3 regions of the Alteraurantiacibacter lauratis genome follow, and region 2 is predicted to be linked to each of the others. Evidence: predicted binding sites of a transcription regulator. Region 2 holds the regulator's gene; each other region holds the start of a gene.

What was found. The regulator LexA, encoded in region 2, represses DNA repair genes until DNA is damaged. The targets are predictions, from matches to a motif close to GTTCCNCNCTTGTTCT.
Region 1: WFP39_RS10165 (DUF7146 domain-containing protein) is a predicted target of LexA. The motif match lies at 1,797-1,812, and genes of this name have one in related genera.
Region 3: WFP39_RS10015 (S24 family peptidase) is a predicted target of LexA. The motif match lies at 4,214-4,229, and genes of this name have one in related genera.

Annotation. Positions count from the first base shown of each region.
Region 1 covers NZ_JBANRN010000010.1:29,687-41,830, reverse strand. The annotation lists gene WFP39_RS10180 (efflux transporter outer membrane subunit) at 1-481, shown strand, start outside; gene WFP39_RS10175 (hypothetical protein) at 529-741, opposite strand; gene WFP39_RS10170 (lytic transglycosylase domain-containing protein) at 1,106-1,765, opposite strand; gene WFP39_RS10165 (DUF7146 domain-containing protein) at 1,870-2,784, shown strand; gene WFP39_RS10160 (strawberry notch family protein) at 2,858-7,093, shown strand; gene WFP39_RS10155 (MbcA/ParS/Xre antitoxin family protein) at 7,146-7,559, shown strand; gene WFP39_RS10150 (RES family NAD+ phosphorylase) at 7,553-8,293, shown strand; gene WFP39_RS10145 (heavy metal translocating P-type ATPase) at 8,864-11,395, opposite strand; gene WFP39_RS10140 (efflux RND transporter permease subunit) at 11,430-12,144, opposite strand, start outside.
Region 2 covers NZ_JBANRN010000001.1:209,887-222,030, forward strand. The annotation lists gene WFP39_RS00970 (coiled-coil domain-containing protein) at 1-489, opposite strand, end outside; gene WFP39_RS00975 (Hpt domain-containing protein) at 561-866, shown strand; gene WFP39_RS00980 (hypothetical protein) at 924-2,174, shown strand; gene WFP39_RS00985 (hypothetical protein) at 2,210-3,172, shown strand; gene WFP39_RS00990 (sensor histidine kinase) at 3,169-4,566, shown strand; gene WFP39_RS00995 (citrate synthase) at 4,577-5,863, opposite strand; gene gltX (glutamate--tRNA ligase) at 5,915-7,348, opposite strand; gene WFP39_RS01005 (ComEC/Rec2 family competence protein) at 7,377-9,548, shown strand; gene lexA (transcriptional repressor LexA) at 9,583-10,278, opposite strand; gene WFP39_RS01015 (molybdopterin molybdotransferase MoeA) at 10,351-11,559, opposite strand; gene moaC (cyclic pyranopterin monophosphate synthase MoaC) at 11,556-12,026, opposite strand; gene trpC (indole-3-glycerol phosphate synthase TrpC) at 12,082-12,144, opposite strand, start outside.
Region 3 covers NZ_JBANRN010000010.1:376-7,430, reverse strand. The annotation lists gene mobF (MobF family relaxase) at 1-2,526, shown strand, start outside; gene WFP39_RS10030 (DUF6961 family protein) at 2,555-2,764, opposite strand; gene WFP39_RS10025 (DUF5818 domain-containing protein) at 2,764-3,069, opposite strand; gene WFP39_RS10020 (thermonuclease family protein) at 3,066-3,491, opposite strand; gene WFP39_RS10015 (S24 family peptidase) at 3,504-4,148, opposite strand; gene WFP39_RS10010 (DNA-directed RNA polymerase subunit alpha C-terminal domain-containing protein) at 4,458-6,689, opposite strand; gene WFP39_RS10005 (hypothetical protein) at 6,696-7,055, opposite strand, start outside.

The DNA.
Region 1 (12,144 bases), on a different contig from region 2:
AATCTCCTTCATGGGCATCCTCGGCATTGGCGGAACGTCGCCGGACGACATCCTCGATCTCGGCAATATTTCCGCGATCGCGATCCCGCAGTTGCAGTGGGGCCTGCTCGATTTCGGACGCACCGCGGCCGGGATCGATCAGGCCGAAGCGGCGCGCGATGAAGCCGAGGCGCAGTACGAGGAGATCGTACTGCGCGCCCTGCAGGACGCCGAAGCCTCCCTGGCCCGCTTCGCGCAGCAGCGCCGGACGGTCGCGGCGCTCGCCCAGATCGCGCAGTCCGCGACACGCGCGGCCGAGCTTGACCGACAACGGTATGAAGCGGGCGTGATCTCGCTGGGCGATCTCAACGCGTCGGAACGGCAGAAGCTGGCCGCGGAAGCGAGACTAAACGCCGCTCTCGCCGCCCTTTCGGGGAGCTACATCGCAATTCAGAAATCCCTAGGCCTGGGCTGGGGGAATCCCACTGAAGGCGTGCAATAAGCGCCTGCCATGGACGCTTCCGAGAGTACGCCAATCAGCCGTCTGCCTCAGGTGGCGAACCGCCCGGCACCCCAGCCGATCATAGCCCCTCCAACGATGCCGGTCGCGAGGATGGGGACGTAGGCCTTGGTGTCCGGACCGTCGTCCCTTTCCAAGGCATAAAGTGCGGAGGACAAGTGGGCGCCTGCTGTCCACCGGCCTTCGCGGTCGAGCGTAGCCAAACACTGCTCAAGACAACGCTTCACATCCGACACGGTCATGATGTCTGCTGTCTAGGCGCTTGCCCCATACGACTCGACCGACCCTGCGTTGGCTCCATGATCCTGACCAAACCAGCAATTTGGGTCAATCGTTTGCGCGTGAGTCAAATGTCCGTTCAGGGTCGGAAGCGGACCTTCCTCTTCGCGCCAGGACTGCCCATGAGCCGACGGGCAGCTGCCGGCCAAAGGCGGTCACGAAGTGACCACTGCCAAGGCGATTCGAACAAATTGCGCTAACGCAACCGCCCGCCTTGCGTTGTCGCCACGCTATTGCCGCAACGCTCGCATACAACGGCTCAAGTCGCACGGTCCCCCTCCCAACGGTCCCGATACGCGTCTCGACGACCACTCACGTCCGCCCCCTTCAAGGCTGCCAACGCGCAAGGACATTCCGGACATAGCCCGGCGTCTCGCCGTTGCGAGGAATTCCCCTTGCCCGCTCCACAGCTCCCGGCCCCGCATTGTACGCGGCGAGCGCGAGATGAACGACGCCGAACCGGTCGAGCATCTGTCTTAAATACCGCGCGGCCCCGGAGAGGTTGGCGAGCGGGTCGAAGCGATTGGCGACCCCGAGCTCCTTTGCCGTCCCCGGCATGAGCTGGCCGAGCCCAGCCGCGCCTGCCTTGCTGATGGCGAACGGATTGTAGCGGGATTCCGTCCAGATCAGCGCGTCGAGCAATCCGGTGGGCAGGTCGAATTGCGCTTCGGCAGCATAGACATGCGGAAGATATGCTGCCCGGCGAAATCCGTTGGGCCCGGCCGCCGGCTGTGCCTGCCTCTCATTGTGCGTCTCGGCGCCCGGAGAGCCGAAGGCAGCCGGACCCGGCGCTGACGTTGGTACCGCGTTGACATACGGGGGGTCCCAGACGCCATGCTCGACGAGCTGAAAGCCGTCGGCCGTCTGGGCCAGACGATAGCCATTGTGCTCCTGGGATGGAGGACTGCTGCTTTCGATATCTGTCTGGGCATGGACCGGCGCAGCCAGCGCCAGACACCCTGCGATGAATGCAATTCGCACGAACATCTTCCGATTCCTTCTCTGGTCGAATCGAGAGAGAACATATAAAGAACAAAGGTTGTAGGAAAACGATTGGCGCGGGTGCGGAGAGGAGGCTGCGCTGGGGAGGCATGCAAACTGGAGAAACCATGCCCCAAAGCCATCAACTCGAGCGTCTCGAGCGACGCGCGCGGGAGATCGTCGACAGCCTTGGCGGAACATGGCGCCACAGTCGCGGGATGTGCCGTTGCCCCGCCCACGATGATCGGACACCCTCGCTGAGCGTCAGCCTCGGTCGGCGCGCCATTCTGTTCCACTGCTTTGCCGGCTGCTCGAACCAGGAGATCATCGCAGAACTCGGCCGGCGGGGCGTCCGCGCACGCGAACTGTTCGACGGCTCGGGCGAGCCTTTGCCGGAGCCGACCCGCAAGGAAACAGCCGACCGCAACGCGTGCCGGCTCTGGCGCGGCGCCGATGCGCTCAGCGGAAGCCCGGCCGAGGCCTACCTTTTGAAGCGCGGGCTGACGCAGTTGTCATCCGAACTGCGCTTTCATCCCAAGACACCGCTGGGTCCGCGTGGCGCCGTCCGATTCCTGACGGCGATGCTGGCGGCCGTGCGCACGGATCTTGGCGTCATCGCCGTCCACCGCACCTTTTTCGATGCGGGGACGGGCCGCTTGGCGGGCTTTGATCGGCCCAAGCGGGCGCTGGGGAGCCTGCAGCACGGAGCGGTGCGCCTCGCGGCGCCGCGAGGAGGGCGCTTGGGCCTGGCCGAGGGAATCGAGACTGCGCTGTCGGCCATGCAGCTATTCAGCGTGCCCTGCTGGGCAACGCTCGGAAACGAGCGTTTCGGTCTGGTCACGATCCCGGAAAGCGTGCGCGAGCTTCACCTTTTCGTCGACAACGATGCAGGCGGCGACCTGGCGGAAGAGCGCGCGCGCGAAGCCCACGCCAGGGCCGACCGGCATATCACTGCCATGCGGCCCACCACCCTCGACGAGGACTGGAACGATGTCCTGATGAGAAGGGCACTGGCCGCCAGCTGATCGGGTCAGAGGGGAGGGACGCCCTGGCCTTCGCGAGGCCAGGACATCGTGATTGGCCTCGTCAGGAGCTCCCATGTCACTCTCATCTCCCGCCTTTGCCTTTCCCGATTGCAGCGAGCCGCCGGTCCTGTCCGCAGCCCGCGAGCTTGCCGGACTCATCGAAGCCGACGTGACCGTCTCGCGCGAGCGGCTCAATTCCGTCCTCGTCCGTCAATTCGGTGGCAGCGATGCCGATGGCCGCTGGTCGGTGCGCGATGCTCATGCAGCGCTCGAGCTCGCCCAGGTGCTGTGGTTGAGCCGCAGCGCCGGGCTAGCCCCGGCATCGCCCGCCCCCAGCGCTGACCCAGCATTCGCCCGGCTCGAGGCCCTTATGCCAAGCCAGGCCGTGCGAAGCGAAGAGCAGATCGAGCTGCAGCAATTCTCAACGCCGCCGCGCATCGCCTGGCTTGTCGCGCGTGCCTGCGCGCTCCGCCTGGGCGAGACCGTCCTCGAGCCGTCGGCCGGGACCGGTATGCTGGCGGTCTGGGCGGCAAAAGCGGACGCGGGCCTGATCCTCAACGAGATATCGCCGCTGCGCCGCGACTGCCTCGGCATCCTGTTCCCCGATGCCGCAGTGAGCGGCCATGACGGCGAGCTTATCGACGAGATGCTTGACCCTGGACACGTGCCGAGCGCGGTTCTCATCAACCCGCCCTATTCGCACGGGATCGAGCGCGGGCACGATGGGCGCACCGGAGGCCGCCACCTGCGCTCGGCCTGGAAGCGGCTCGCCGCCGGCGGGCGGATGGTCGCGGTGATGCCCGAGTGGTTCGACGTGCATCGGTTCCTCGGCGCCCTTGGAGGACCGGCCGCGCTGCGCCTCAACGTTGCGGTCGAGCGCGCTTGCGCGAGGCATGGCACCTCTATCACAACGTGCCTGCTGGTGCTCGACAAGATCGAAGACCGGGGGAAGCCGGTCGTGTGTCGAACCAGCGATTTCGGGGCACTGTGCGAGCTCATCGATGCGATCCCGGCACGCTCCTCGGCCATCTCGCCCCTTCTGCTTGCCAGATCATCGGCCCTTGCTCCGGTCCGGCTCATGAGGCTGGCGGCCCAACCCCGACTGGTGCCGCCCAAGCAGACGGCGCCCGCAGCTCCGAGTGAACCCTGTGCGTACGATGCACTCGATGTGCCGGCTCCCCTCGCCGAGCAGGTCGGGCATTACCTGCCCTACCGGCCGAGCCGCATCGCCATTGCAGGCGCCGCCGAGCATCCAACGCCGCTGGTGGAATCGGTCGCAATGGGCTCGATCACCGCGCCGATCCCGACCGAGGTTCCGCTGCTCCCGGCCGGCCTGATCGCCAAGGGGCTGCTCTCGGCGGCCCAGGCCGAAACGCTGATCTATGCGGCGAGTGCCCACGCGCGTGATCTGCCCGGCCGCTTTGTACCGCAGGACAAGGGCTGCTCGCTGGCACCGAGCGCTGACGGCGCCGTCTACCGCATAGGTTATTTCCTCGGTGACGGCACCGGAGCGGGCAAGGGGCGCCAGCTCGCCAGCGTGATCCTCGATCGGTGGCTTCGCGGCGAGCGGCGCCACATCTTGATCTCGAAGAACGAGGCGCTGCTCGAGGACGCGCGCCGCGACTGGTCGGCGCTCGGCGGGCTACCCATCGACATCCAGCCGCTCGGACAGTGGAAGCTCGGCCAGCCGGTGACGATGCGCGAAGGCATCCTGTTCGTCACCTACCCGACACTTCGGTCGGGCAGGACTGATGCCAGCCGCCTCGATCAGATCCTTCAGTGGGCCGGCGAGGACTTCGAGGGCGTGATCGTGTTCGACGAGGCCCACGCGATGGCCAACGCCGCAGGCGGCGAAGGGTCGCGCGGGAAGGTCAAGGGCTCGGAGCAGGGGATCGCCGGCGTGCGGCTGCAGAACCTGCTGCCGCGCGCGCGTGTGCTCTATGCCTCGGCAACCGGTGCTTCGGACGTCAACAATCTCGCCTATGCGACACGGCTTGGGCTCTGGGGTCCCGAGACGGCGTTCGCCAATCGCGAGGCTTTCGTGAGCGACATTCGCGAGGGCAGCATCGCAGCGATGGAACTGGTCGCGCGCGACCTGAAGGCGCTGGGGCTCTACACGGCGCGCGCGCTGTCCTTTGCCGGCGTCGAGTACGAGATCCTCGAGCACAAGCTCACCCCTGAGCAGATCGCGGTCTACGATGCCTATGCGGAAGCCTGGGCGATCATTCACGCCAACCTCCGCGAGGCGCTCGAAGCGACCCGGATCGTCGACGCGGACAGCGGAGACACGCTCAACAGCGGCGCCAAGGCCGCTGCGCTGTCGATCTTCGAAGGCACCAAACTGCGCTTCTTCGCCCAGCTGCTGCTGTCGATGAAGCTGCCGAGCTTGCTGCCCGCGATCGAGGCGGCGCTGGCCGATGACAACGCGGTCGTGGTGCAGCTGGTCTCCACGGCCGAGGCCATGCTAGACCGGCGCTTGGCCGAACTGTCCGACGAGGAACGCGAAGCGCTCGAGATCGACCTGTCCCCCCGCGAATACGTGATCGACTATCTCGCGAAGAGCTTCCCGGTTCGCCTGATGGCGGTGTTCACCGACGAGAACGGCAACCCTCGCTCCGAGCCGATGGTCGATGACGAAGGGCGTCCGGTGCTGTGCCGTTCGGCACTCGCCGCGCGTGACCGGATGATCGAGCAGCTCTGCGCGCTGCCGCCGATCGCCACCGCGCTGGATGCGATCATCGAACGGTTCGGCGTCGAGCAGGTCGCCGAGGTGACCGGACGGAGCCGGCGGCTGATCATCGGCCCGGACGGACGACAGAAGCTTCAGCCGCGCACTCCGCGCGCGAACATCGTCGAGACGCAGGCCTTCATGGATGGGGCCAAGCGCATCCTGGTCTTCTCCGACGCCGGCGGCACCGGCCGCAGTTACCATGCCGACCTCGCCGCGAGGAACCAGGCCCGGCGGGTCCACTTCCTGCTCGAGCCGGGCTGGCGCGCCGATGCCGCGATCCAGGGGCTGGGGCGCACCAACCGCACCAACCAGGCCTCGGCGCCGCTGTTCCGTCCGGTGACCACCGACGTGCGCGGCGAGCGGCGGTTCATCTCGACGATCGCCCGGCGCCTCGACAGCCTCGGCGCTCTCACGCGCGGACAGCGCCAGACGGGCGGGCAGAACCTGTTCGATCCGGCCGACAATCTCGAAAGCGTCTACGCCAAGGAGGCGCTCAATCGTTGGTTCGGCCTGCTGTTCACCGGCAAGCTCGAGGCGGTCGGCCTGGCCAGGTTCCAGGAGCTGACCGGGCTCAGGATCGAAGGGCCTGATGGCGGCATGGTCGACGACCTGCCGTCGATCCAGCGCTGGCTCAACCGCATCCTCGCGCTGCCGATCGCGTTGCAGAACGCAATTTTCGACGAGTTCCTGGCATTGGTCGAAGCGCGGGTCGATGCCGCACGGCAGGCCGGCACGCTCGATCTCGGCCTTGAGACCATCGCCGTTGAGAGCTTCGAGATCCTGTCAGATACTTTGCTTCGCACCGACGCCCTGTCAGGGGCGACGACGCATCTGCTCGAGCTGGAGATCGCCCGCGCGCTGAAGCCCCTGACGCTGGCGACACTCGACGAACACTACGGCGTTGACAGTCCGCGGCACCGGACGCTGCGCAACGGCCGGTCGGGCCGCGTCGGCCTGCTGGTGCCGGCGCGCAGCCTGCTGACCGACGACGGTGCGCGGATTGCGCGGTTCGAACTGCATCGTCCGCTGAAGCGAGGCTATCTCACCGCCGATCAGCTGGACGAGAGCAGCTGGGAGTCTGTCGACGCCCGTGAATTCCGGCGCCTGTGGGAGGCGGAGGTCGACGAGGCGGCATCGAGCCTCAAGCACGAGCGGCTCCACCTCGCGACAGGCCTGCTGCTACCGGTCTGGGACAAACTTCCAGCCGATCACGTTCGGGTAAGCCGCATATGCGCGAACGATGGCCGTTCGCTGCTCGGCCGCGAAGTTCCGCTGCACTGCGTTCCCGACATCTGTCGCGCTCTTGGACTGGAGCATGGCCGGAACTTCTCAGCGGATGACATTGTCCAGGCGGTCCTGGCGACTGGCCGCCCTATGGAAGTGAGGGGCAGGGAGCACCTCACGCTCAAGCGCAGCCTAGTCAACGGCGGGCAGCGGCTCGAGCTGACCGGCTGGAGCGCGGCACGGCTCGACTGGTACAAGACTCAAGGCTGCTTCACCGAAATCATCCGCTACCAGACGCGGCTCTTCGTACCGCTTGGTGAGGGCGCTCCGATCATTTCACGGCTCGGTAGCTAATGATTGCCAAATGGCCATCAACGCGCTAGATGCTGCCATATGGAGACGCAGCATGTTCGGACTTGAACGCATCGACACCGAGCCGCAGGCATTCCGTGCTGAGCCGGTAACCCAAGACGAAGCGACCGCCATGTTCCGCGCGTCGCTCAATCTTTTCGGCAAGTGGGAGCTGACCGACGAACAGGCAGCAACCCTGCTCGACATGTCGGTCCGCACCTTTCGCCGCTGGAAGGCCGAAGGGGCGGGGCGGATATCGCGCGATGGCTGCGCACGGCTCTCCAACCTGATGGGCATCCACAAGGCTCTACGGATCATCTTCACCGAGCCGCAGCGAGGCTATGCGTGGATCCGAACCGGCAATTCCGCCTTTGCCGGAGCGAGCGCGCTCGACGTGATGCTCGGCGGCGAGCTTACCGACCTCATTCGGGTGCGCCGCTACCTCGACGCCGAGCGCGGCGGCTGGTGACGGTCGACGATATTCCGGTTTCGCGAGTTGAATGGAAAGGTGCCGTCAGGATCATACGCAGCGCTTTTCCGCCAATCGATCTGTTCGAAGACATCGCCGATCCGGCCGATTGGCCGCTGCTGATCTCCGCCGAGCAGAAGAGCAACCCACGGGTCACAGCGAGCGTCGGCAACCTCGATCTCGTTCCGATCGAGCGCAGGGTCGGAGGCCATGGCGCATCCTACCTGATGGCGCCTTTCACGCATGTCAGCCCCGACAGGCCCAGCCGTTTCACCGATGGGACCTTCGGCGTTCTCTACGTTGGCAACGCGTTCGAGACGGCGCTGTTCGAGACAATCCACCACCACGAGCGTTTCATGGCGCGCACCGCTGAGGAGGCTGGCTGGACGTCCCAATTCCGAGAGATCATCTTGTCGGTGCACGCCGATCTGCACGACCTGCGGGGCCCTCGCAGGCGGAGTCATCCGGCCCTTGCTCGGGACGATTACAACGCATCGCAAGAGCTGGGAAAGCGCCTTAAGGGCGGTGCCTCCGATGGCGTAGTATATCCCAGCGCGCGGCACGCGGGCGGCGAGTGCGCTGGCCTCTTCTACCCGGATTGTGCTTCGGCGCTCGTCCAAGGGCGGCATCTCGACTACCGTTGGGATGGCGAGCGGGTCGATCTAGTCCGCAACGCAGGGTCGGGCGAGGTCTTCCGCGTCGTGGATCTTCCCGACCACCCTACTTCGAGTTGACCGGACGGCTTCGCGTGCGGTTCGAGTCATTTGGCCTTTACCTCGAGCCCTTGTGAGCGGGCACTCGAAAGCAGACCCTCTCGAATTTGGTCTCCTGAGTGAAGCGCAGGGTCGAGGACTCATGGTCAACGATTATCGATGTGTGGGAAGTCTCGCAGAATGGCTCCGCCAGACGAGCGCTGACTTCCCGGAGCTGACGATTGACGACCTGATCGCGAAGGCGGTGCGTGCCCCTCGAAGTTGGAGGATGGGACAACAGGAGCCGGCCGCCATAGCTCGTGCAGCAGTTGGGCGGCTCATATGGTCCGGGGAAATTGAGGTTGCGGACGGCAAGGTCTTTTCGACCCGGCGCATGAGGGGCGCGCGGACGAGCGGACAAGGACGCGCAGCGTCCCTGGGTCATGAGGATGATTCAAAGGCATGTAGCGTCCGCGTAACGCGTCGATTGCGGTAATTAATTGACTTGCCGAGATCACGCGTCCTGTTCCTCCGACCTGAAGGCATTTCGGGTTAGGGAAGGGTGTTTGACATCAGGGTTATCGGCCGACCCCAAATCGAAGGCTGCTTTGCTCATGCTGCGCTGCTCTCAGCGGCGGAGTCCTGCGCGAACGGAACTTCGCGGAAAGCCAGCAGACGCAGAGCGTTGAAGACGACGAGAAGCGTCGAGCCCTCGTGGGCAACGACGGCCGGACCGATGCCGAGGCCGAGGATCGTCGCCGGCAGCAGCACCGCGACCACGCCCATGCTGACGAAAACGTTCTGACGGATAATGCGCCGCGTCTGTCGGCTGAGGCCCACCGCAAACGGCAGCTTTGCCAGGTCATCAGCCATGAGCGCAACATCAGCGGTTTCCAGGGCGACGTCCGATCCGGCTGCTCCCATCGCGATCCCGACCGTGGCGGTGGCTATCGCGGGAGCGTCATTGACGCCGTCGCCGACCATCGCGACCTTGCCCTCGGCCTCCAACAGCTTCTTGATGGCGTCTACCTTGTCTTCGGGCATGAGGTCGCCCCAGGCTTCCTCGATGCAAACGCTTGCGGCCACGGCCCTGGCGACGGGAGTCGCATCGCCTGAAAGCATGATCATTCGCGTTATGCCGAGTTCGCGCAGTCGAGCCGTCGCGGCGCGGGCGGCGCTACGGGGAGTATCCATCAGTCCGATCACGCCGAGGTAGCGTGTGCCGCGGCGCACGATCATGATGGTTCGGCCCTGCCCGCGGAGCGTGTCGGCCGAGCTTTGCATTTCCTGGGGCAGCGGGGTGCCCCCAGCCTCTGAGAAAAGCTCGTCCCGGCCGATATGGACGACCTCGCCTTCGACGACGGCTTCTACGCCGCGCCCGGTGATCGCCCGTAAATCGGACGCGGGCGGCGGCGGTGCCTGAAGCCGTTCGGTGCCATCTCGTACAATGGCGCCAGCGAGCGGATGGTCGCTCAGCGCCTCGACGGCCACGGCCGTCCGCAAGAGTTCCTCGTCGGTGGCGCCGGAAGCCGGGACAACGTCTGTCACGCGCGGCCGCCCTTCGGTCAGCGTGCCAGTCTTGTCGAACGCGATGGCGGTCAGGGCGCCGAGATTCTCGAGCGGGCCGCCGCCCTTGACCAGAACGCCGCCCCGAGCCGCCCGAGCTACGCCGGAGAGCACGGCGCTCGGAGTTGCAATGGCCAGCGCGCAGGGGCTCGCGGCGACCAGAACGGCCATCGCGCGATAGAAGGTGTCGCGGAACGGCTCGTCGATCACGACCCCTGCGAACAATAAGACCACGACCAGCGCCAGCACGCTCGGCACGAAGATACGCTCGAACCGATCCGTGAAACGCTGTGTGGGCGACTTTTGCGTTTCCGCCTCGCTTACCAGCTTGACGACCTTCGCCAACGTCGAGTCAGCGGCGACACGGGTCACCTGGACTGCCAGCGCGCCCGAGCCGTTGATGGTGCCGGCAAACGCGCGCGAGGCCGCTGCAACACTGTCCGGTGCTGAAGCCGCTGCCGCCGCGTCGGACACCGGTTGCTTGTCGACCGGGACGCTTTCGCCCGTCACGGGCGCCTGATTGACGCTGCTCGTCCCCTCGATGACGAATCCGTCGGCGGGCAATCGCTCATTGGGTTTGACGATGACGATATCACCGACCGACAGCGCTTCGACCGGCACTTCCTCTGATTTGTCGCCGCGGCGTACCACGGCCGTCTGTGGCGCCAGCTCGGCAAGCGCTTCGATCGCGCGCTTGGCGCGGCCCATCGCGTAGTGCTCGAGCGCGTGGCCGAGACTGAACAGAAACAGCAGCAAGGCACCCTCGGCGAATTCCCCGAGGGCGGCCGCACCTGCGGCGGCGACGAGCATCAGAGTGTCGATCTCGAACCGGCGCAGCTTGAGGGAGTCGATCGCCTCGCGCAGGGTGAAGAACCCGCCGAAGAAGTAGGCGGCAAGATAGAGGCCCGTAGAGACGAGCGGCGGCGCGGCCTCGATCCAGGAAAGGGCAAATCCGAGCGCAAGGCAGCCCCCTGAGAGGAGCGCGAAGAAAAGCTCGGTATTCGCGCCGAAGATGCCGCCGTGGGCGTGGCTGCCCTCCTCGCCGTGATCGTGTCCCTGATGCTCGTCACGGGCCGGGTGCCCCGGAAGCGCCGGGGCACTGGGGGCGGATTCGGATTCGGCGTCCTTCGAGTCCCGGCGTCGGACGCCGAGAGGGCCGAGCGCAGCCTCGATCCGGGGTTCGTCGATGATGCTCCGGTCGAACTCTACTCTGAGCGCCCCGCTGGCGGTTGCCTGCGCTTCGAACACGCCCTCGAGCCGGCTGAGCACTTCCGTCACGGTGCGGGCGCGACGCTGTTGCTCGATCCCGTCGACTTGCCAGACCAGGTGCCCGAACCGCGCTGTAAGTGTGGCCCCGGCAGCGCGGGCCGCTTTGCGTATCCGCGCCAGGCTGACCTTGTCCCGATCGTAATGGATGCAGAGCTTGGTGGGCTCGCTTATTGTCGCGCCGACGACGTGCGCCTCGCTCACACCATCCCGCTCTCGCAGTTCGGCGAGGAGCCGCTCGACACACCGATCCGCCTCATCCGGAATCTCCGGAAGCAGGACCGGCAGGTCCAGGCGTATGTGCTCGGTCACCGGTTCTTCTCCTCGAGGCTTGTGCGTGCCGGGCTTATGCCGGCAGGGGCTCAGCGCCGGGGTTTTCGTCCTCGAAATCCCCCGGCTGATGGGCCTCCCCGCGCTTCTTGAGGATCAGATGGCTGATCGCCGGAAGCACGTAGAGCGTCATGATAGTGGCCACGATCAGGCCGCCGATAACCACGATGGCGAGCGGCTTCTGGACCTCGGCGCCTCGGCCGGTCGCAATCGCCATCGGCACGAAGCCGATCGCGGGGACGATCCCGGTCATCAGCACCGCGCGCACTCGCTCCATCGTGCCTTCGATGATCGCCTCGTCGACCGGGCGGCCGGCATCGATCCGCTGGCGCACGCTCGTCATGACCACGAGACCATTGAGCACGGTCACGCCCGACAACACGATGAAGCCGACCGCCGCCGAGATCGAGAACGGCAGGCCCGCCAGCGCCAGCCCGAACGCACCTCCCGCAAGTCCGAGCGGCACCGCCGAATAGACCGCCAGCGAGGAGCGAAGGTTGCGCACCGCCAGGAACAGGATGCCGAAGATCAGCAGGAACACCACCGGCACAATCAGCGCGATCCGCTGCGAGGCAGCCTGAAGGTTCTCGAACTGCCCACCCCAGGTGATCGTCACCCCGGGAGGCAAGTCGATCTGCGCTACCCGTTCCTGAGCCTCGTCAACATAAGAGCCGAGATCGCGTCCGCGCACGTTGGCCTGGACAACAACGCGCCGCTGCCCGTTCTCGCGA
Region 2 (12,144 bases):
CAGCGCTTCCAGATCGCGCGACTGGGAAGCGATGAAATCGCGGGCCAGGCTCAGTTCGCGATTCACCGCCGCCAAGCGCGCTTCCAGCTGCGCCGATTCGGCGGCCAGCAATTTCGCTGCACTGGCAAAGCGCGCGGCCTCACGCGTGGAGTTGCGCATGGCAAGCAGCCACAGACCGATAACCAGCACGACGGGCAGCGACCAGCTTCCGATCCAGCCGACCCATTGCTGCGGACTTGCCGGCACCAGGATTGTCGCACGGTTGGCCCAGATGAAAAAGCCCGTCCAGCCTATCACCGCGCCAGCCGCCAGAAGCGGAAATACCCAGCCAAACCGGGAAGAGGGGACAGAAGGTTCCGCCCCTTCATGCCAATCGGCATTGCCAGCGTCGGAATACTCCGTGTCGCCATGCATATCACTGGCGGTCACCGGGGTGCCTTCATCCGCGGAATGGCTATCCAGGGCGAGCAGGTTCTTGCGTCGGTTCATGTCACGCTGGATACCAGCCCCGGCCTTACCTTTAAAGCCGCCTTAACGCGTGATCGCTATCTGCTTGCCGTGTGAACCACGACAAGGGCGATTTCGAGGCCAATCTGGCCGCCGCAGCAGGCAACGACCCGGCCTTGGCCGCGGAGCTGCGCGCCTGCTTTGTCGAAAGCCTCGACAATCAGCGTGACTTGCTGGCGCGTGCGCGGTGTGATGGCAACTGGGAGGTATCGGCCTTGCGGCTGCGCAGCCTTGGTGCCAGTTTCCACGCGCATGGGTTGATTGCGCTCGCGGCAGAGGCTCTGGAAAGCGCACCGGGGGATCCAGTCGTGCTGCGCAAGCTGGCCGCGTTCAGCCAAAGCCTGAAAGAGCAGGCCTGACCGCGCGGTTCCCGCTGACTGCTTGGCAGCGGGGCGGCGGGCGCGTAACCTGCGGGCGTGTTCGCAAAACCCCTGAAACCTCCTGCCGCTGCGCAAATGGGGCCAACTGGCGCCCTTGCCGTGTTGGTGACGCTCGACGCGCCAGTGCCTGACAAGGTGGACCTGCGCCTGTTTGGCCGGACAGCAGCGGAGCGGCAGGTGGAATGTGCTGCCGCACTGGGATGCCGCGAAGTATGGGTTATTGGCGCGCTTGGCAGCAGGCGCGCCGTTGCCCTGCGTCATCTTGCCGAAGGGCTGGGGCTGCGCTTTCGCGAGCTGGGCGGGCCGCACACATTGGCAGAGGTGGCCGTGCCGGGCGAGCGGTTGCTGGTTTTTGAAGCCGGCCTGATGCCCGATTTGTCCGCCTGGCCGCGGGATGCCGACCCGTCCGGCGGGATGCGGCATGGGGCCGTGCTGACATTTCCGGCCGAGGTGGCTGTGGGTGCGGGGTTTGAGCGGATTGATTTTGCTCGCGCCTGGGCCGGGGCCTTGCTGATACCCGGTGCGCTGGTGTCGCGTTTGCGCGATCTCCCAGAGGATGCGGAGGCGACCTCGGCCCTGCTGCGCATTGCCTTGCAGGCGGGGATCCCGACATGCCCGGTCGACCCCGCGCGTATGCAGGACGGTAGCTGGTTCGTTCCGGCGGACGCTGCTGCCGTTCGGTCAGCCGAACAAAACTGGATTTGGCGGCAGACCATCCCCCCACCCGGATCATCTCTGTCTGCGCACCTTGCCAGCCTCGCGATCAGGCGGACAGGTTCGCGTCTGATTGCCCGCAGCGAGGCGTTTCCGGCTGTGCTGGCATCGGCTTTGCTGCTCCTGCCGCTGGGTATCTGGTTGTGCGCAGATGCGCTTGCGGCGGCCGGATTCGGCGCGCTGGCGCTGGCCGCCCCATTGCTGGAGGCGGCCTTTATGTTGCGCCAATCGCAGGATGCGCGCCTCGGCCCGCTGGCGAGCCGTGGACGGGAATGGCGATGGCTGCGCGGCTTGCTCGACAGTGCGCTGCTGTTCGCAGGGATGTTGGCCATCGCGGGTGATCCAGTCGAGCAGATATTTGCCCCGCTGGTCCTGCTGGCGGCTTTTCACGGCGGCCTCCCCGATGCCCGTGCGCCTGGGCAGGTGCTGCGGGACAGGGGGCTGGCAGCCTTGGTGGTGGCGATAGGCGCATTGTTGCATTCGGCGCAGGCTGGAATCATGATCGCCGCCCTCGGCTTTCTGGCGCTCAACATGCTCCAGTTGCGGAAGAGTAGCCCCGCACGCGAAGGATAACTCCGGCTTAACCACAAGCGGCTATGCGGTGTAGGATGAGCGACGAGATCACCTTGGCCCCACGTATCGATGATGTGGAGGCGCGGCTGCGCGAACGGCTGTTGGCCGGTGATGCGGTGCTGGCCGATGCCCGCCCGGTGTTGCGCCATCTCTTGACCTGCCGTGATGCCGCGATGTTCAGCGATGAAGTGCTGGCCCGCGTGCGCGGGGCGGTGCATCATCTGGCGCGGCAATTGCTGTTTGCCCGTGCCATCGCTGGCGCAGTCTCCGATCCATCCGAAATGCCCGATGCGTGGGAGGCCGATCTGGCGGCACGGCTGATGGATGATACGCGCCTTCTTGCGCATCTTCACAGCCTCACGCTGGAGGCAATGCTGACCGAATTGCTCCACCAGCGCAGCAATTTCGACCCCGTGCTTTCCCCGCTGCTGCAGGAACTTGCCGCTTCTCCCGAAGACGGTGTTCCTGCGCTGGCAATGCGCACAGTAGCGGCGCAGGCGCGGTTCATGCAGGCGCATCGCCGCATGGAATTGCCCCTTGGCGAATTGCCGGGCGATCTGTTCCATTCCGCCGTGCTGGCAATGCGCAACCAGGCGGGCGACGATGCCAGCGGCGCGTTGGCCGAAGCTGCCTTGCGCCGCCAGTTTGACGAAGCGCAGAGCCGCCTTGGCCTGATGACGCGCCTGGTTATGTGGCTTGGTCGCAAGGCTCCTCGCGCACTTGCGGTGGACCATGCGGGGCTGGCGCTGTTTACCACCGCCCTCGCCATGGCAACGGCGCAGGACAGGGGCCTGATTGTCCAAACCTTTGGCGAAGGTCAGAAGGCGCGGTTTGCCCTCTGCCTGCGGGCGGCCGGGCTGGGGCAGGACAAGGTGCAGCAGCATTTCCTGTATTTTCACCCCGATGCAACACCGCCGGAAGATCTCGACTGGATTACGCCCGACCACGCCTCGACGCTGTTGGCATCGTCCAGCCTTGCCAAGACCGACGCGGCATGAGCCAGAACGCGCTTCCCAAGGCCGAGGCCCGCACCGATGCGCAGGATTACCTGACCGCAGCGGATGAGCCGCTGGCGAGCCTTCACCGGCGCAGCGGCGGCACCATTCCCGGCCCGATCGTCACGCCTGCTTTGCTCGAACTGGTGCGCAAGGCGCGCGGCTATGGCCTGCGTCTTGCCCGGCCGATCACGGCAAGGGATGGCGACGAACAGATCAGCGTCTGGGCCGAAGTGGAGCCGGATACGCAAGGGCAGGGCTGCCGCATCGCTCTGTCAGGCTGGCAGGCGCACCCGGTTGACTCGCCTGAATTGCATACAGATCGCGCGCAGCATCTCGCCGTCGCCCGGCAAAGCGCCGAATTCTCCGCCCGTCTTGGGCCGCGCCAAGAGGTGCTGGCCGGGCAGGGCACTGCCCCGGATACAGCGGAACTGGAGCAGGCATTTTCCGCCGGAGTGGGGCGGGCCTGGACCGATTTTGTCGAACTGGAAGGGGCGATCCACCACCAGCCCGTGCACTGGCGGCTGCTGGATGGCGCGCGGTTGCGCTTTGCGGGTTCGCAGCGGGATTGGCGCGCAACCTTGGCGCCCCTTGGCGAGGCGAGCGGGGAATTGGGCGGGTTCGATCTGCTGCTCTGCCCGGAACAGCCATTAGCTGAAAGTGCTGGCCCTGCGCCGCATGATCGTCCTGCCCCAACGCCGCGCAGTCGCGGCCCTGGGATCGGGCGCGACATCGCGCCGGTCCTGCGCCAGCCGGTCTCGCGCATTATCGCCAATGCAGAGACGATCCGCACGCGCATGGCCGGGCCGTTGGCGGATGAATATGCCAGCTATGCCGCCGATATAGCCAATGCCGGCGAACATTTGCTGGCGTTGATCGACGACCTGACCACGCTCGACATGGTGGAGGACGAGGATTTCAGCCCCGCCCCCGACCATATCGACCTTGCCGATGTGGCACGGCGGGCGGCGGGCATTCTTGGCGTCCGCGCGCGTGATCGCGGCATAAATGTGGATGCTCCCAAGAAAGATGAAAGCGCGCCAGCCATCGGCGAGTTTCGCCGTGTGCTGCAAATCCTGCTCAACCTGCTCGGCAATGCGATCCGCTACGCGCCCGAAGGTTCCTGCGTGTGGCTGCGTGTCGAAAGCGAGGGCGGCCGCGCACGGGTGATCGTGGCCGATCAGGGTGAGGGGCTGGATGCCGATCAGCAGGAACGCGTGTTCCGCAAATTCGAACGGCTTGGCCGCAGTGGTGACGGTGGATCGGGGCTGGGCCTGTATATCTCGCGCCGTCTGGCCCATGCGATGCAAGGCAGCCTTACGGTGGAAAGTGCACCCGGCCAAGGCGCGCGCTTCATTCTCGATTTGCCGGCGGACACCAAAGCATCCGCCGACTGATCCTCTTCCCTCAGCGCTTGTCGAGCGGAACGTAATCGCGCTGCGTCGGCCCGGTGTAGAGCTGGCGGGGGCGGCCGATCTTCTGACCGGGATCCGAAATCATCTCGTTCCACTGCGCCACCCAGCCCACGGTCCGTGCCAGAGCGAAAAGCGCGGTGAACATGGTGGTGGGGAAGCCGATGGCCGACAGGATGATGCCCGAATAGAAGTCCACATTGGGGAACAGCTTCTTTTCGATGAAATAATCATCCGACAGCGCCAGTTCCTCCAGCCGCAAGGCGGTTTCGAACAGCGGATCAGTCACTTTCAGCGCGTCGAACACTTCGCGCACGGTCTTCTGCATCACCGTGGCGCGCGGGTCATAGTTCTTGTAGACACGGTGGCCAAAGCCCATCAGACGGAACGGATCGTTCTTGTCCTTCGCCCGCTCGATGTAATGCGGGATCTTGTCAGGCGTGCCGATTTCCTTGAGCATATTGAGCGCCGCTTCGTTCGCTCCGCCATGCGCCGGGCCCCACAGGCAGGCAATACCCGCCGCAATGCAGGCAAACGGATTGGCGCCCGACGAACCGGCGAGGCGCACGGTCGAGGTCGATGCGTTCTGTTCGTGATCGGCATGGAGGATGAAAATCCGGTCCATCGCCCGCTCTACCGCCGGGATAACCTCGTAGGGTTCTGCCGGAACGCCAAAGGTCATTTTCAGGAAATTGCCGGTGTAAGACAGGCTGTTGTCCGGATACTGGAAGGGCTGGCCCACCGAATATTTGTAGGCCATGGCCGCAATCGTCGGCATTTTGGCGATCAGGCGATGGCTGGCGATCCGGCGCTGCACCGGATCGGAAATGTCGGTGCTGTCGTGATAGAAGGCGGACAATGCACCCACCACACCGCACATCACGGCCATCGGGTGCGCGTCGCGGCGGAAACCGCGGTAGAATTGCAGCAGCTGCTCGTGCAGCATGGTGTGGCGGGTGATCGTGTTCTCGAATGTATCCAGTTCGTCCTTGCTGGGCAGTTCGCCGTTCAGCAGAAGATAGGCGACTTCCATGAAGCTGGAATGTTCGGCCAGCTGCCCGATGGGATAGCCCCGGTGCAGCAGCACGCCTTCCTCGCCATCAATGAAGGTCAGCGCACTTTCGCAGCTCGCCGTTGAGGTGAATCCCGGATCATAGGTGAACAGCCCTGTCTGGGCATAGAGCTTGCGGATATCCACCACATCCGGGCCGGTTGTGCCTGCCATGACCGGAAAATCATGGGTCTGGCCGCCGACGGTCAGCTGCGCTTTCTTGTCCGTCAATTCATGTCTCCTAAGCTGCACCAAATATGTTTGTGTCAGAGTTGCTGCCCATTACGCTTGCGCCTGCGCGGTGATCCGCGCCAGGCTTTCTTCCCGGCCAAGCAGAACCAAAACGTCGAAAATCCCCGGCGAGGTCGTCTGCCCCGTCAGCGCCGCGCGCAGAGGCTGCGCGAGCTTGCCAAGTCCGACCCCCAGCTCCTCGGCATAGGCCTTCAGATTGGCCTCCAGCGCTTCAATTGTCCAGTCCGATTCCGCCTGAAACCGGTTTGCTATAATGGCCAGCCGTGCCCGTGCATCGCCATCCAGCAGCGCTTCAGCGCTCGCGTCGATGGGTATGGGATGAGGCACGAACAGGAACTTCGCGCCGTCGGCCAGCTCGTTCATGTCCTTGGCGCGCAGCTTAAGCACAGGCATGGCCTGCACCAGCAATGCCAGATCCGCCTGCGCGCCAATGCGGGCGGCGGCAAGTTCGGCTAGCCGCGCATCATCCGCCGCGCGGATATAGTGGCCGTTCATGTTGAGCAGTTTTTTGATGTCAAAACGCGAAGGGCTCTTGCCGACGCCCGCCAGATCGAACAACGCAACGGCTTCTTCGCGGGTGAACTCTTCCTTGTCGCCATGGCCCCAGCCAAGCCTCAGCAGGTAATTGAACAGTGCTTCGGGCAGGATGCCCAGCTCGTCGCGATAGGCATCGACGCCCAAGGCACCATGCCGCTTGGACAGTTTAGCCCCGTCATTGCCGTGGATCAGCGGGATATGGGCATAGACCGGTTCCGGCCAATCCATCGCGCGGATGATCGTCAACTGCCGGAACGCGTTGTTGAGGTGGTCGTCACCCCGGATCACATGGGTCACGCCCATGTCGTGGTCGTCCACCACCACGGCGAGCATATAAGTGGGTGTGCCATCAGAACGCAGCAGGATGAAATCATCCAGCTCGGCATTCTGCACGGTAACATCCCCCTGCACGGCATCAGCGATCGTCGTTTCGCCCGATTTTGGCGCCTTGATGCGCACGACATAGGGGACATCGGCGGGCCAGCTTTCGGGTGCGGCATCACGCCATTCGCTGTCGATACGGAAAGGGCGGCGTTCGGCTTGCGCCTTCTCCCGCCGCTCAGCAAGTTGCTCTGGCGTGAGATAGCAGCGATAGGCATGACCGGCATCGAGCAATTGGTGCGCGACCTCGGCATGCCGGGCGGAACGGGCGAACTGGAACACCGGTTCCTCGTCCCCGCCAAGGCCCAGCCAGTCCAGTCCGTCAAAAATCGCCGCAATAGCCGCTTCGGTGGAACGCGCGCGGTCGGTATCCTCGATCCGCAGCAGGTATTTCCCGCCATGGTGGCGGGCGAACAGCCAGTTGAACAGCGCCGTGCGCGCCCCGCCAATGTGCAAATAGCCAGTGGGTGAGGGGGCAAAGCGAGTCACGACCGGGCGGGCGCCCATGTTCTCCGTGACTGATCCCGCTGCGCCGCCACTTGCCATAAGCTGTTGTTTCCTGTCCTATCCGATGATGGCAACACGCCCGACGCCACTGGTCCCTATGGGGGAGGAGACCGGCGATGCTGCAATGCGGCAATCGCCTTGGCTCAGGCGCGTCAATTTGTCCAGCATGGCGGACGACGCGGAAAGATTTCTCGAAGGCGCGGGTTTTGACCGCGGGCCGTGGCTTGCCGTGATCCTTGCCGGGGGAATAGCTGCGTGGCTGGTTCTGCCTGGCCCTGCCGCATGGCTGGCTGCGATGGCTGGGGGCATTTTCCTGTGTCTTGGCGCGCTTGCCGCGTGGCGCGGGCGGGAGAACAGGGGGCACCTCGTGATGGCCTGCGTGACGGCGGGGCTGGTCTTTGCCGGCGGTGTGGGCACAATCTGGGCGCGATCGACTTTGGTTGGCTTGCCCGGTATCGAGCGGGCGATGTTCGGCCGCTTCGATGCCCGCATTCTCCAGCGGATCGAGCAGCCGGCAGAGGGGCGCACACGCCTTGTGCTGGCCATCCGCGATCCTGAGACGTCCGAACCGATGAAGGTGCGCGTCAATCTGCCGCTGGCGATGGACGATCCAGCCTTTCTCCCCGGCGCGGTTGTGCGCGTACAGGCGCGACTGATGCCGCCTGCGCCGCCCATGCTGCCCGGCAGCTACAACTTTGCCCGCGCTGCGTGGTTTGAAGGGCTGGCAGCGACGGGTTCGGTCACGGCACCGCCAGTTCTGTTGGCGACGAGCCGGCAGGAATCGCTGCTGGCGGCCACCAAGCGACGCCTTTCGGCCCATGTGCGGGCGCAGCTTGCTGGCCCCGCAGGATCCATCGCAGCCGCGCTCGCGAGCGGAGATCGCGGTGCCATCAGCCTCGCGGACGAGGAGGCCATGCGCGATTCGGGCCTCACGCATCTGCTTTCCATCAGCGGACTGCATGTGACGGCATTGATCGGCGGAGCCTATCTGCTCGCTTTGCGGCTGCTCGCCTTGTGGCCGTGGCTGGTGCTGCGGGTGCGCTTGCCGCTTCTGGCCGCGGGTGTGGGCGCGGGGGCAGGCATATTTTACACGCTATTAACCGGAGCCGAAGTGCCAACGGTTCGCAGCTGCATTGCCGCGTTGCTGGTGCTGGGTGCGCTGGCCATGGGGCGCGAGGCCCTTTCGCTGCGGATGGTGGCCGCAGCAGCGGGGGCGGTATTGCTGCTGTGGCCTGAAGCGCTGGTGGGTCCGAGCTTCCAGATGAGTTTCGCCGCAGTGATCGCAATCGTGGCGCTGCATGGGGCGGAGCCGGTGCGCCGGTTCCTGGCCCCGCACGAAGAAAGTCTTGCCCGCAAATATGCGCGGCGCACATTCATGCTGCTGGTCACCGGGATCGTGATTGAAATCGCCCTGATGCCGATTGTGATGTTCCATTTTCACCGGGCCGGCACTTATGGCGCGCTGGCGAATGTGGTTGCGATCCCGCTTGTCACCTTCGTTTCGATGCCGCTGATCGCGCTGGCCCTGTTCCTCGATCTTGCCGGTCTGGGGGCGCCGGTCTGGTGGCTGGCGGGCAAGACGCTCGACCTCCTCCTCACAATTGCTCGGTTCACCGCCGATCAGCCGGGCGCAGTCAAGCTGATGCCGCAAATGGGCCGCGGGACATTTGCGCTGTTTGTCGTCGGTGGTTTGTGGCTGGCGCTGTGGAAAGGCAAGGCCAGACTGGCGGGACTGCTGCCCGTGGGGATGGCAAGCGTGATGATGGCGTTCACCCCGGTGCCTGATATTCTGATTTCGGGCGATGGGCGCCATGTGGGCATCACCGGAGAGAATGACGGGCTCCTCTTGCTGCGGCCAAGCCGCAGTTCCTATGTCACCGACAATTTCATGGAGCTGGCAGGGGTAAAGGGCATACCAATACCTTTGTCGGAATGGCCGGGCGCTGATTGCACGGGCGACTTCTGCGTTGTAACACTCAAGCGCGCAGGCCGCGATTGGCATATCTTGATGAGCCGCAGCCGTAACCAGGTGGCTGAAAGATCATTGGCGGCAGCGTGCGAGAGGGCAGATATTGTCGTTTCAGATCGCTGGCTCCCGTCAAGTTGCCGCCCGCGCTGGATCAAGGCAGACCGGCGCAGTCTTTCCGAAACGGGCGGTCTTGCGATCAATCTGTCTGGCCCAACAATGCGCAGCGTGGCGCAAGAGCAAGGCGAACATGGTTGGTGGCGTGGGGGTTAAGCTGCGTCTGGAGCCTATTCCCCCACGCAAATCTTCAGTGGTAGCGTCGCAGCAGGCCTGCAAGCCTGCCCTGAACCTGCACTTCGTGATCGTCATAGATCTGCGGATCATAGGCTCCATTGGCCGGATCAAGCCGGATCTTGCCGCCTTCATGTCGCAGATATTTGAGCGTTGCCTCTTCGTTGCGGATAAGCGCGACGACGATTTCGCCATCGCGTGCGGTGTTGGTCTTTTTCACCAGCGCATAGTCGCCATCGAGAATCCCTGCCTCGATCATGGAATCGCCGGACACTTCCAGCGCGTAATGTTCGCCTGAACCCAGCAGGGCAGCGGGCACAGGAAGTGATTGCTGCCCCTCCAATGCCTCGATCGGAACGCCAGCTGCAATCCGACCGTGGAGCGGCAAATTGATCACATCGTTGGCTGCGGACGGGACGGTGCGCGGCGCGCCCACATTACCCACCACCGCATCATTGGCCGCAGCCCGCATCCGCGGTGCGCGCGTGGCCGATACATCGTCGGGCTGCTTGAGCACTTCAAGCGCGCGGGCGCGATTGGCCAGTCGGCGGATGAAGCCGCGTTCTTCCAGCGCAGAAATCAGCCGGTGCACGCCCGACTTTGACTTGAGATCGAGCGCTTCCTTCATTTCCTCAAACGAGGGAGAAATGCCGGTCTCCTCCAGCTTCCTTTGGATGAAGACGAGCAGTTCACGCTGCTTGGCTGTAAGCATGGGCCTGTTCCCTGATCTTCCGTTCCAATACGGGAACGAACAAGGAACAATTATGAAACAGTCCCGCCCAAGTCAAGCGATACCGCCATTTTGGAGCAGATAGACCGGCGCGGGGGAACCTGCGGGGTGGGCTGGTGAGCCGGGTGGGCGGTAGATGAGCGCATTTGCCTGGCTGAGCACCCGCAAGGCGCTGCTGTCCTGTTCATCGAGCGGCGCAACTGCATCATCTGTGGCAATGCCTCGCAGAAATTCAGCCCTTTCGTGTGTTGCCGGAAGATCGCCTTCAACAAGCCGCATGACAGCCTGCGGCACAGGTGCGGCATGGCCGCCCATCCGGCGCAGCAAGGGGAGAAGAAAGAGCCATCCGGTGACGAAGCTCGATACCGGATTGCCCGGAAGGCCCAGGATCACCGTTTTCCCGCGCCGGGCCACCATCAACGGCTTTCCGGGTTTCAGCGCGATGCGCCAGAAATCGATCGTTGCGCCCCATTCCTCTAAAGCTGGCCGAACGAGATCGTGGTCTCCAACCGATGCTCCGCCGCTGGTCACTATGACATCAGCGGCGGAGGCACATTCCAGGGCGGCAAGCAGATTGGCCTTGCGGTCGGCTACCGGGCCGATCCGCTCCACCGCGGAGACATAGGGAGCGGCCATCGCGGCGAGCATCGGTCCGTTGCTGGAAGGAATCTGGTGCGGCAACGTGGCGGCGGGATCGCTCGCCAGTTCGTCCCCGCTGTCGATGACGGCAAGCGAGGGGCGGCGGAACACATCAACAATGCCATGCCCGCCCATCAGGGCGAGCGCGAGAGCAGCCGGGGAAAGCGAGGTCCCTGCATTCAGCAGCGTATCGCCCGCAGCGAAATCGAACGCGGCGCGGCGGATATGCTTTGCCTCGGCCTTGGTGCCGGTGATTGTGCTGAGCTGATTGCCATCAATGCGCGCATTCTCTTGCAGCAGAATGGCTTTCGCCCCGGCAGGAACGAGCGCGCCAGTGGAGATGCGCACGGCCTGACCTGCCGTCAGATTGCCGGTAAACGGGTGCCCCGCCGCGCTTTCGCCCACGAGCTGCCAGGGGCCTGTCAGGTCACCGGCGCCGACGGCATAGCCATCCATGGCGGACAAATCGGTTGCAGGCTGGTTGCGGCGGGCAATTAGGGGTTGGGCCAGAACACGCCCGCTTGCACTTGCGGTCGGCACGCGCTCTGTGCTCGTGGGAGCGACCGCGGCAAGCAGCCGGTCCTGCGCCAATCGCCAGTCAAGCAAGCCGCACGCCTTGCTCATGCCGCGCGCCAGTCCCCGCTTTTGCCTCCGGTCTTTTCGATCAGACGCAGATTCTCGATCACCATGCCCTTTTCCAGCGCCTTGGCCATATCATAGATTGTCAGCAGCGCCATCGATGCAGCAGTGAGCGCCTCCATCTCAACGCCGGTCTTGCCGGTCAGGGAGGCGCGGGCGAAGACGGCGATCCCCTCGGCCTCGAAAGTGAAATCGACCGCTACCGCATCCAGCGCAAGCGGATGGCAGAGTGGAATGAGATCCCCCGTTCTTTTGGCGGCCATGATCCCGGCGATACGGGCCGCTGCCAGAACATCGCCCTTGGGGCCGGAACCCTCGCGCACAGCGGCAAGCGTCGCGGGCGACATACGGATGAAGCCAGCAGCGGTGGCACTGCGGTCGGTCGGAGATTTGCCGCCGACATCCACCATGCGCGCGGCACCGCTATCGTCGAGATGGGTAAGCTTTGTCATAGCGGGGCCATGCCAGATTGAACCGGCCTTGCACAGATGCCTGCAGGTTACAGCTTCACCCGCCCAGCAGCGCCCGCGTGGCCGCGGCAACATCGCCTTGCCGCATCAGGCTTTCCCC
Region 3 (7,055 bases), on a different contig from region 2:
GCGACCGGCAACCTCGTGATCGGCCTGTTCCAGCACGACACCAACCGGAACCAGGAGCCCAACGCGCACATCCACGCCGTCGTCGCCAACGTGACGCAAGGGCCGGACGGCAAATGGCGGGCGCTCAGGAACGACAGGCTCTGGGAGCACAACACGCTGCTCAATGCGATGACCATGGCGCGCTTTCGTCTGACGGTCGAAAAGCTCGGCTACGAGGTCGGGGAGTTCGGCAAGCACGGCAATTTCGAAGCCGTGGGCGTTCCTAAATCCATCCGAGACGCCTTCAGCACCCGCCGTGCCGAGATACTCGAAGCTGTTGCGAAGATGGACCATCGGGGACCCGGCGTGCTCGATGCCGCGACACTGATGACGCGAGCGGAAAAGGCGAGGATCGAGGACCGCGATGCGCTCGCGCGCCAGTGGAAGGAGGCTGCGGCCAAGCTCGGATTCGACCCTGCGGCGGTGATTGCCAAGGCCAACGCGCGGGCGGTCCAGGACCTCGGGAACGTGCCCGGCTTGGGCGAGACGGTCCGCTCGCTTGTGGAGCGCGGGCGCTCCCTCGCCGCCTCCTTTGCCGAGCGTCTCGGGCTGCGGGAGGGCGACCCGCTCGTCCCTTCGCACATGGGCAAGCGGACACCAGAGCAGATTGCCGCAGTGCACGCCGTTGCCTCGGCCGTTCGACACCTGGGCGAGCGCGAGGCGGCATTTCCGCGCGCCGAGATCTATCGAACGGCGATTGGATTCGCCTTGCCGACCTCGATGCCCGAGATCGAGCAACGCGTGGACCAACTGCTGCGCCAGGGCCACCTGCTCAGGGGCAAAGGGGCTGACCGCGAGCTGGTGACGACGCGCGATGCGATCGGCCTTGAGCAGCGCATCATCGCGAGCGTCGAAAGCGGCCGGGGAACTGCTCCCGCCATCGTGCCGTCCGAGGTTGCCGGCGAGCGGCTGCAGGCGCTCTCCCAGCTCAAATACGGGATGACACTCAATCCCGGGCAGGAGAATGCAGGGCGCCTGCTGCTCGGCTCCCACAACCGCATCGTGGCGATCCAGGGCATCGCCGGCGCCGGCAAGAGCACAGTCCTCAAGCCCGTCGCCGACATCCTGCGCGAGGAGGGTCGGGCGGTGCTGGGCCTGGCCGTGCAGAACACGCTCGTGCAGATGCTCGAGCGCGAGACCGGCATCCCGTCGATGACCGTCACGCGCTTCCTTCGGCGCCACCGCGACCTCCTCGAAGGCGGTGATCCGGCGCGGCTTGCCGAAGCCCGGTCTTCCATGCGCGGCACCGTCGTGCTCCTCGACGAGGCATCGATGGTCGGCAATGCCGACAAGGAAAAGCTCGTCCGGCTCGCCAATCTGCTCGAGCTCGATCGGTTCGCCAGCATCGGCGATCGCAAGCAGCTGGGCGCGGTCGATGCGGGCAAACCGTTCGACGTGATGCAGCAGGCCGGTGTCGAGACCGCGGTCATGAACATCAATGTCCGCGCTCGGGAGCAGGCGCTTCGCCGGGCGCAGTACGCGGCCCAGGGCGGGCAGATTGACGAGGCGCTGCGGCACTTGGGCAAGCATGTCGTGGAGGTGGCTCAGGGAGCCGCCGTCGAGGCCGCTGCCGTCTGGCTATCGCTGTCGCCGCAGGATCGCGAGCGTACGTCGATCTATGCCTCCGGCCGGGCATTGCGGAGCCAGGTCAATGACGCAGTGCAGGCTGGCCTGCGCGCGAACGGGGAACTCGGGACCATGGGCATGAGGGTGGACACGCTCTCCCGCGTCAATGTCACCCGCGAGGAGCTGCGCTATGCCCGCACCTACGCGCCGGGGATGGTGGTCGAGGTTGACCGGCGCCAGCGCGGGCAGAGATTACTCAGGGGCCAGTACCGGGTCATGGAAACCGATCTCGTCCGCGAGCGGGTGACGCTCGAGAACGAACGCGGCCGCCGCTTCGAGTTCCGCCCCGGTCAGCTCCGCCCGCAGGGTGAGCAGGATCCGCTGCGGCTGTTCGAGCTCCGCCCGCTGGAGATTCACGCGGGCGACCGCATCCGCTGGACCGAAACCGACCACAAGCGCGGGCTGCTCAATGCCGACCAGGCCCGCGTGGTCGCGATCGACGACCGGCGCGTGACGGTGAAGACCTCGCTCGGGGCCGAGCACCAGCTCTCGCGCGGCGACCCGATGCTCGAACGGCTCGACCTCGCCTACGCGCTCAACGCGCACATGGCCCAGGGATTGACCTCGGATCGCGGAATTGCGGTCATGGACAGCCGCGAACGCAACCTGTCGAACCAGCAGACCTTCCTGGTGACAATCACGCGGTTGCGGGACGGCCTGACGCTCTTCGTCGATAATGCGGGCAAGCTCGAGGCCGCCGTCGAGCGCAATCCGGGCATGAAGCGATCGGCCCTGGAAACCGTCGATCTCCTCCGCGACGCCGCCGCGAAAGGACAGGCAAAGGGGAGGGGGCTGCTCCCCGAACGCGAGCCGCCCGAGCGCGAACGCTCGCTCACCAAGCCGTTCGAAATCGGAATCTAGCCGCGCCTAGGTTCTTCCTGCCGGCCGATCAGTTCATTCGCTCAATGGGCGGCGCTTGCCCGCCAGTTGCGGCAAGCTGCGCGATGCGCTCGGCGATCGCCTGCCAGGTACGGACGCCCGCTGCATCGCCTTCCAGGACGAGCGCGCCGATCTGCTCGGCGGCATGGAGCGCAGCCTCTTCGCCGTGGGTCTGCAGCACCCGATTGGCGCAGGCCCACAGCTCCCATTCGCTCAGCATCAGCGGAAATAGCCGACCAGCCCCACGAGGAAGGCAATGACGCCGTAGGCGACGAGGCCCCCGGCCAGGAGATACTCGATCCTAACCCTGCTTTGTCGCGGCCGCGGTATGCCGGCGGGCCAGACCTGCTCGCAGGCAACCCCGTTGAACCCGGCGCGCTGTCCCACGACCTCGACCTCCTGGCCGACTAGCCGGTGCGCTCGCCCTCCGGCGTCAAGCTCCCATGTGCCGCCGCCGTCGGCCCTAAGGACCAGGCCCACTCTTCCCCGTTCGAGACGGCCGCGCAGGTGCAGGTCGGCGTTCATCGGCAGTCCGGGCCTTTCCAGTAGCGATCCCAACGCAGGACCGTGCGCGTGCGGATCATGGCGCACGACAGGTCCGTGCCTGTTGGCAGCCGGCACCAGGCCGCTGTCCTGTTTCCGCCGGCCGAACCTTCGGAGCGGCAGGTCATCCTCGGGCCGGCGACGGCAACGTGACCCGTCGAATTGCGTCCGCGGGCGCCGCCGAGCAGGCGAACGAGCGCGTCCCGGGCTTCGGTGGGCGAGGCGTCGGGACAAGGCTGGTTGGCTCGGCAGGTTCCGTCCATCTCGCGTGCCGCGATACCGGAGAGCCGGACGTGCGGCCCCTCCGCGCACCAGATGGGTCCATCCCCGTCCCACACATGCGTCGGCGTGCATGTGAAGGTTTGTCCGGCGGCAACGATCGAGACGGCAAGGAAGGTCAGCATGGAACGGCGGGCTTACTGCAGCGCACGCCCAAACCAAAGCACCCGCCCGACAATGTTGATGCTGCGGCGTTCGAGGCCCCGCCAGCTCGGATAGGCCGGGTTGTCGCTCAGCACGGAAATCCGTCGGCCCTGCGGCTCAATCGCGATCCGCTTCACGTTGAGCGCGTCATCCATGCGCAGGACGTAGATGCCGTCGCGCAACCGCGACTGTCCGTCGGCGAGGTCGACCATGACTTCGTCCCCGTCGTGCAGGGTCGGCTCCATCGAGTCACCGTGCACGCCGATGATGGAAAGGCTCGACGCCTTGCTGGCGGTCAGCCGGCGGAGCCATTTCTCATCGAAGCCGAACTGGGAGCATTTGGATTCCATCTCGGCCAGCGCCCCATGACCGGCGGAAGCCTCGACGCTGAGCACGGGCACGTGGACCAGCTCGACAACCGGTCCCGAGCGGCGCTCGGGAGCCCCAAGGATCTTCTCGTCGACACCGAAGAACCGGGCGAGCACCGCGCGATCCTGCTCGTCCAGACTCCTGGGGCTCCCGCGCCGAATGTACTGCTGGATATAGGCTGCATTGCGTCCGAGGAGGCGGGAAACCGAGGAGTAATTGTACCCCCGTTGCTGAATCAGCTCGTCCAGGGCTTTGCGTGCTTCGTCCATCGCCGACGTCCCATGTGAGTGCATCTAGGAAATCCGATCCTAGACTCTAGGATGTCTTCCTAGTAGGAACATAACAGGAACGCAAGAGTGATGCGAGTCGGGTAAATGGAGCTTCTGGAGCAGGTCGAGAGCTATCTGGCGCGCACCAAGGTGCCGCCGAGCACGTTCGGCAGGCTGGCCGTGGGAGACCCCCGTTTTGTAAAGGATCTGCGTTCGGGACGCCGCCTCAGGGGTAGGACGCAGGAGCGTGTGTGCGCGTACTTGGACTCTAGAAACCAAGGGTGAATGGGGATCCTGGGGCGCCAAGAGTCAGCCTGCTGTTGCCCTCAGGGACAAGCGCCCACCGGACGCCGACTGAAAACGACGATCGCGTGCCGCCAGGCAAAGAAGAGCGCGGGGCGGTAGTCGGTTTCCCAACAGAGCCGAGCATTCACCCGCATGAAGGCCCGAGTCTGTCTCTCGGAGAACGTCGGCAACCTCATCCAGAAACGCAGGTTGGTCAGCACGCTTAATCGATATGTCGCGATCATTGAGGGCCCATGTGTTCCAGTCGAGCTTGATTACTGGATCCTCCACCGCGAACTGCATTCCCTGATTGATCCCTCTCACAGCAATAAGCCGTTCCCGAAGCTCGCTTGAACTGAGAGGTCGACCCGCTTGCATTAAGATGGCGGTTACTGCCTGCCGAATTTCGACGCGAGCTGTCTCGGCAGTTCCATCGGACCTGGCCCAAACCATTCTTCCGAATGATGTTAGGCCTCCATGTTGTTTCAGGGCGATATCCAGCTCATACTTGTCGAACCGTCCGGGCAAGTCGATACCCCGGAGGTGCAAGTGTTCGAGAAGCTCACTGGCGTGCCACTGGCGATCCTCTGGGCCCTCCGACACAATCTCCACCGCTTCATCCGCGAGGGCTTCGCGCTCAGCCCGGGTCACCGATAGGTGCTTCAGAAGACCGTAAGTACCCGGAGCGAAGAGAAAGCCAACGTCGGCGGCGGCATTGTGGGCGCGGCGTTCGTCGATCTGGCGCCCAGCTCGCCGGGCTGCGCTTAGGGCGATCTCGCTATAATGGAGCGGCCTGTCGCTCTCCTGCAAAACAGCTTCGACCAGCTGCTCGGCGCCTCGCCCGTATGAGGTCAAGATTTCTCCGCCGCCGTCATCTGCGAAATGGCACCAAGCCGATGCCGTTTCCCACAACAGGCCCCCAAACTCTCCGGCCTGATCAGGCAGGAGGCACCTAACATGATGTTCGCAATCAGCCCGCGACCATCTAGCGCCGACACCTCCGGCGAGGAGTTGTCTGGCCGATGCCAAAGCAGTTTGCCACGCATCCTGGGACAGAAAACCAAGGTATTCCGTGCCGGCGATCTCGACTATCGCGGCCCCAGTCGAGCACATATTCGTAATGAGATAACGGGCAACAGATCGCTGCTCACCTAAGCCAGTGAACCAGGGTTCGATAGCTTCTGCTCCAAGGAGCGGGAGTGGGAACTCTCGGTCAGCCAGTATTTTTCGAAGCTTGGCCGCGAGGATGTCATCCCAAACCTCCTTGCGGACGAGGCGGGCAACGACTTTATCCTCAATCTGCCTGATCCGCTCGCGGGTGACCGCGTAGCTTTCACCAATCTCCTGGAGCGTTTCCGGGTCACGGTCCAAACCCATTCGGCGTTCGAGAATATCGCGCTCTCGTTCGGAGCAGTTTGCCAGGGACACGCGGACCGCTTGAAGCAGCGTGCCATCCATTGGCTCCAACAATGCGGTCCCACTCTGCTGGGGACCAGCAAGGTATGCGCTGCGTAGAATTGTCGAGAGTTGATGAATCGAAGTGCGCCCAAAGTTTTGAAAGTTTAGAAGTTCGGCGGTCGTCAGCGAGCCCAGGTCGGCAACTTTCAAGATGCCCCTGTTGCGGAAAACATTTGCGATCCTGACAGTAAGATCCAGGCTTTCGAGCGGAACTTCGGCGAGCCAAGGTGGCGCGGCTCGAGCAATCGCACACGGATCATCGGCGTCCGCGCCGACTACCTCTTTGAACCGGTGACGGGCTAAACGAGTCCTGAGAACCGCGTCGAGCTTTGCTTCGAATTGAGCGTAAGTGGTTTCGTCTAGTATGCCGACGTCGAGCAGGGCCGCTCTGTCGTCGGCGTTCTCGCTCGCAAACGATCCGAGCCAGCCCAGAAATGCGGCGACCTCCGGTTCGCGGTCTTCGCTTACTGGTTCCGGTGCCGAATATCCCCACCCCTCGAGCGCGAGGAAGACTGGTTCGTCGTCAACGGTTGCGACCGGCAACGCGGACGCTTTGAACGAGCGCGGTAACGCTCCTTTCGCACCTGGGGTAAGTAGCACCCGGCCGACATGTTCCGCAGCTATCAGGTTGAAAGACTTGGCCACTCGCCTTTCAAAGCCCACATGAAGGACTGCGCTCGTTACTTCCTCGCTTCGGCCAGCCCAGCTCCGCACCACGTCTTTCAAGTCGTGATGAACTTCGATCTCCCAGTGGGAGGAAACTGTGCGAAGCATCAAGAAGGCACGAAGCGATGCCAACACGAGCTAGTTTGCCTTAGTGCTTGCCTGGTCAAGGAGCGCGAGAAAATCGATCTCTCCCGCCTGGGCCTGTGCATGGAGCTCGGACACGCCCCAATCAGCCAGGCGCTCGATCAAACGGTAAACCGTTGTCTCTTCGAGCGCCTCGGGCATCAGCGCTTCCACCGATTTGCGCAGCGATTGATCAGGGTCAAGCGACCCCACATTGAACAGGTTCTTACGCTTTACCAACTCTCCCGGAACAACCCCCTGAGCAATGGCGAGACTAACGCCGAAGCGATAGCCATCGATCTTGTCGGCGAAGACCCCAAGCTCCTTCAGCTCCTCGAGTTTGTCGTCTGCGGCTTCCGACAGACCCACGTTGAT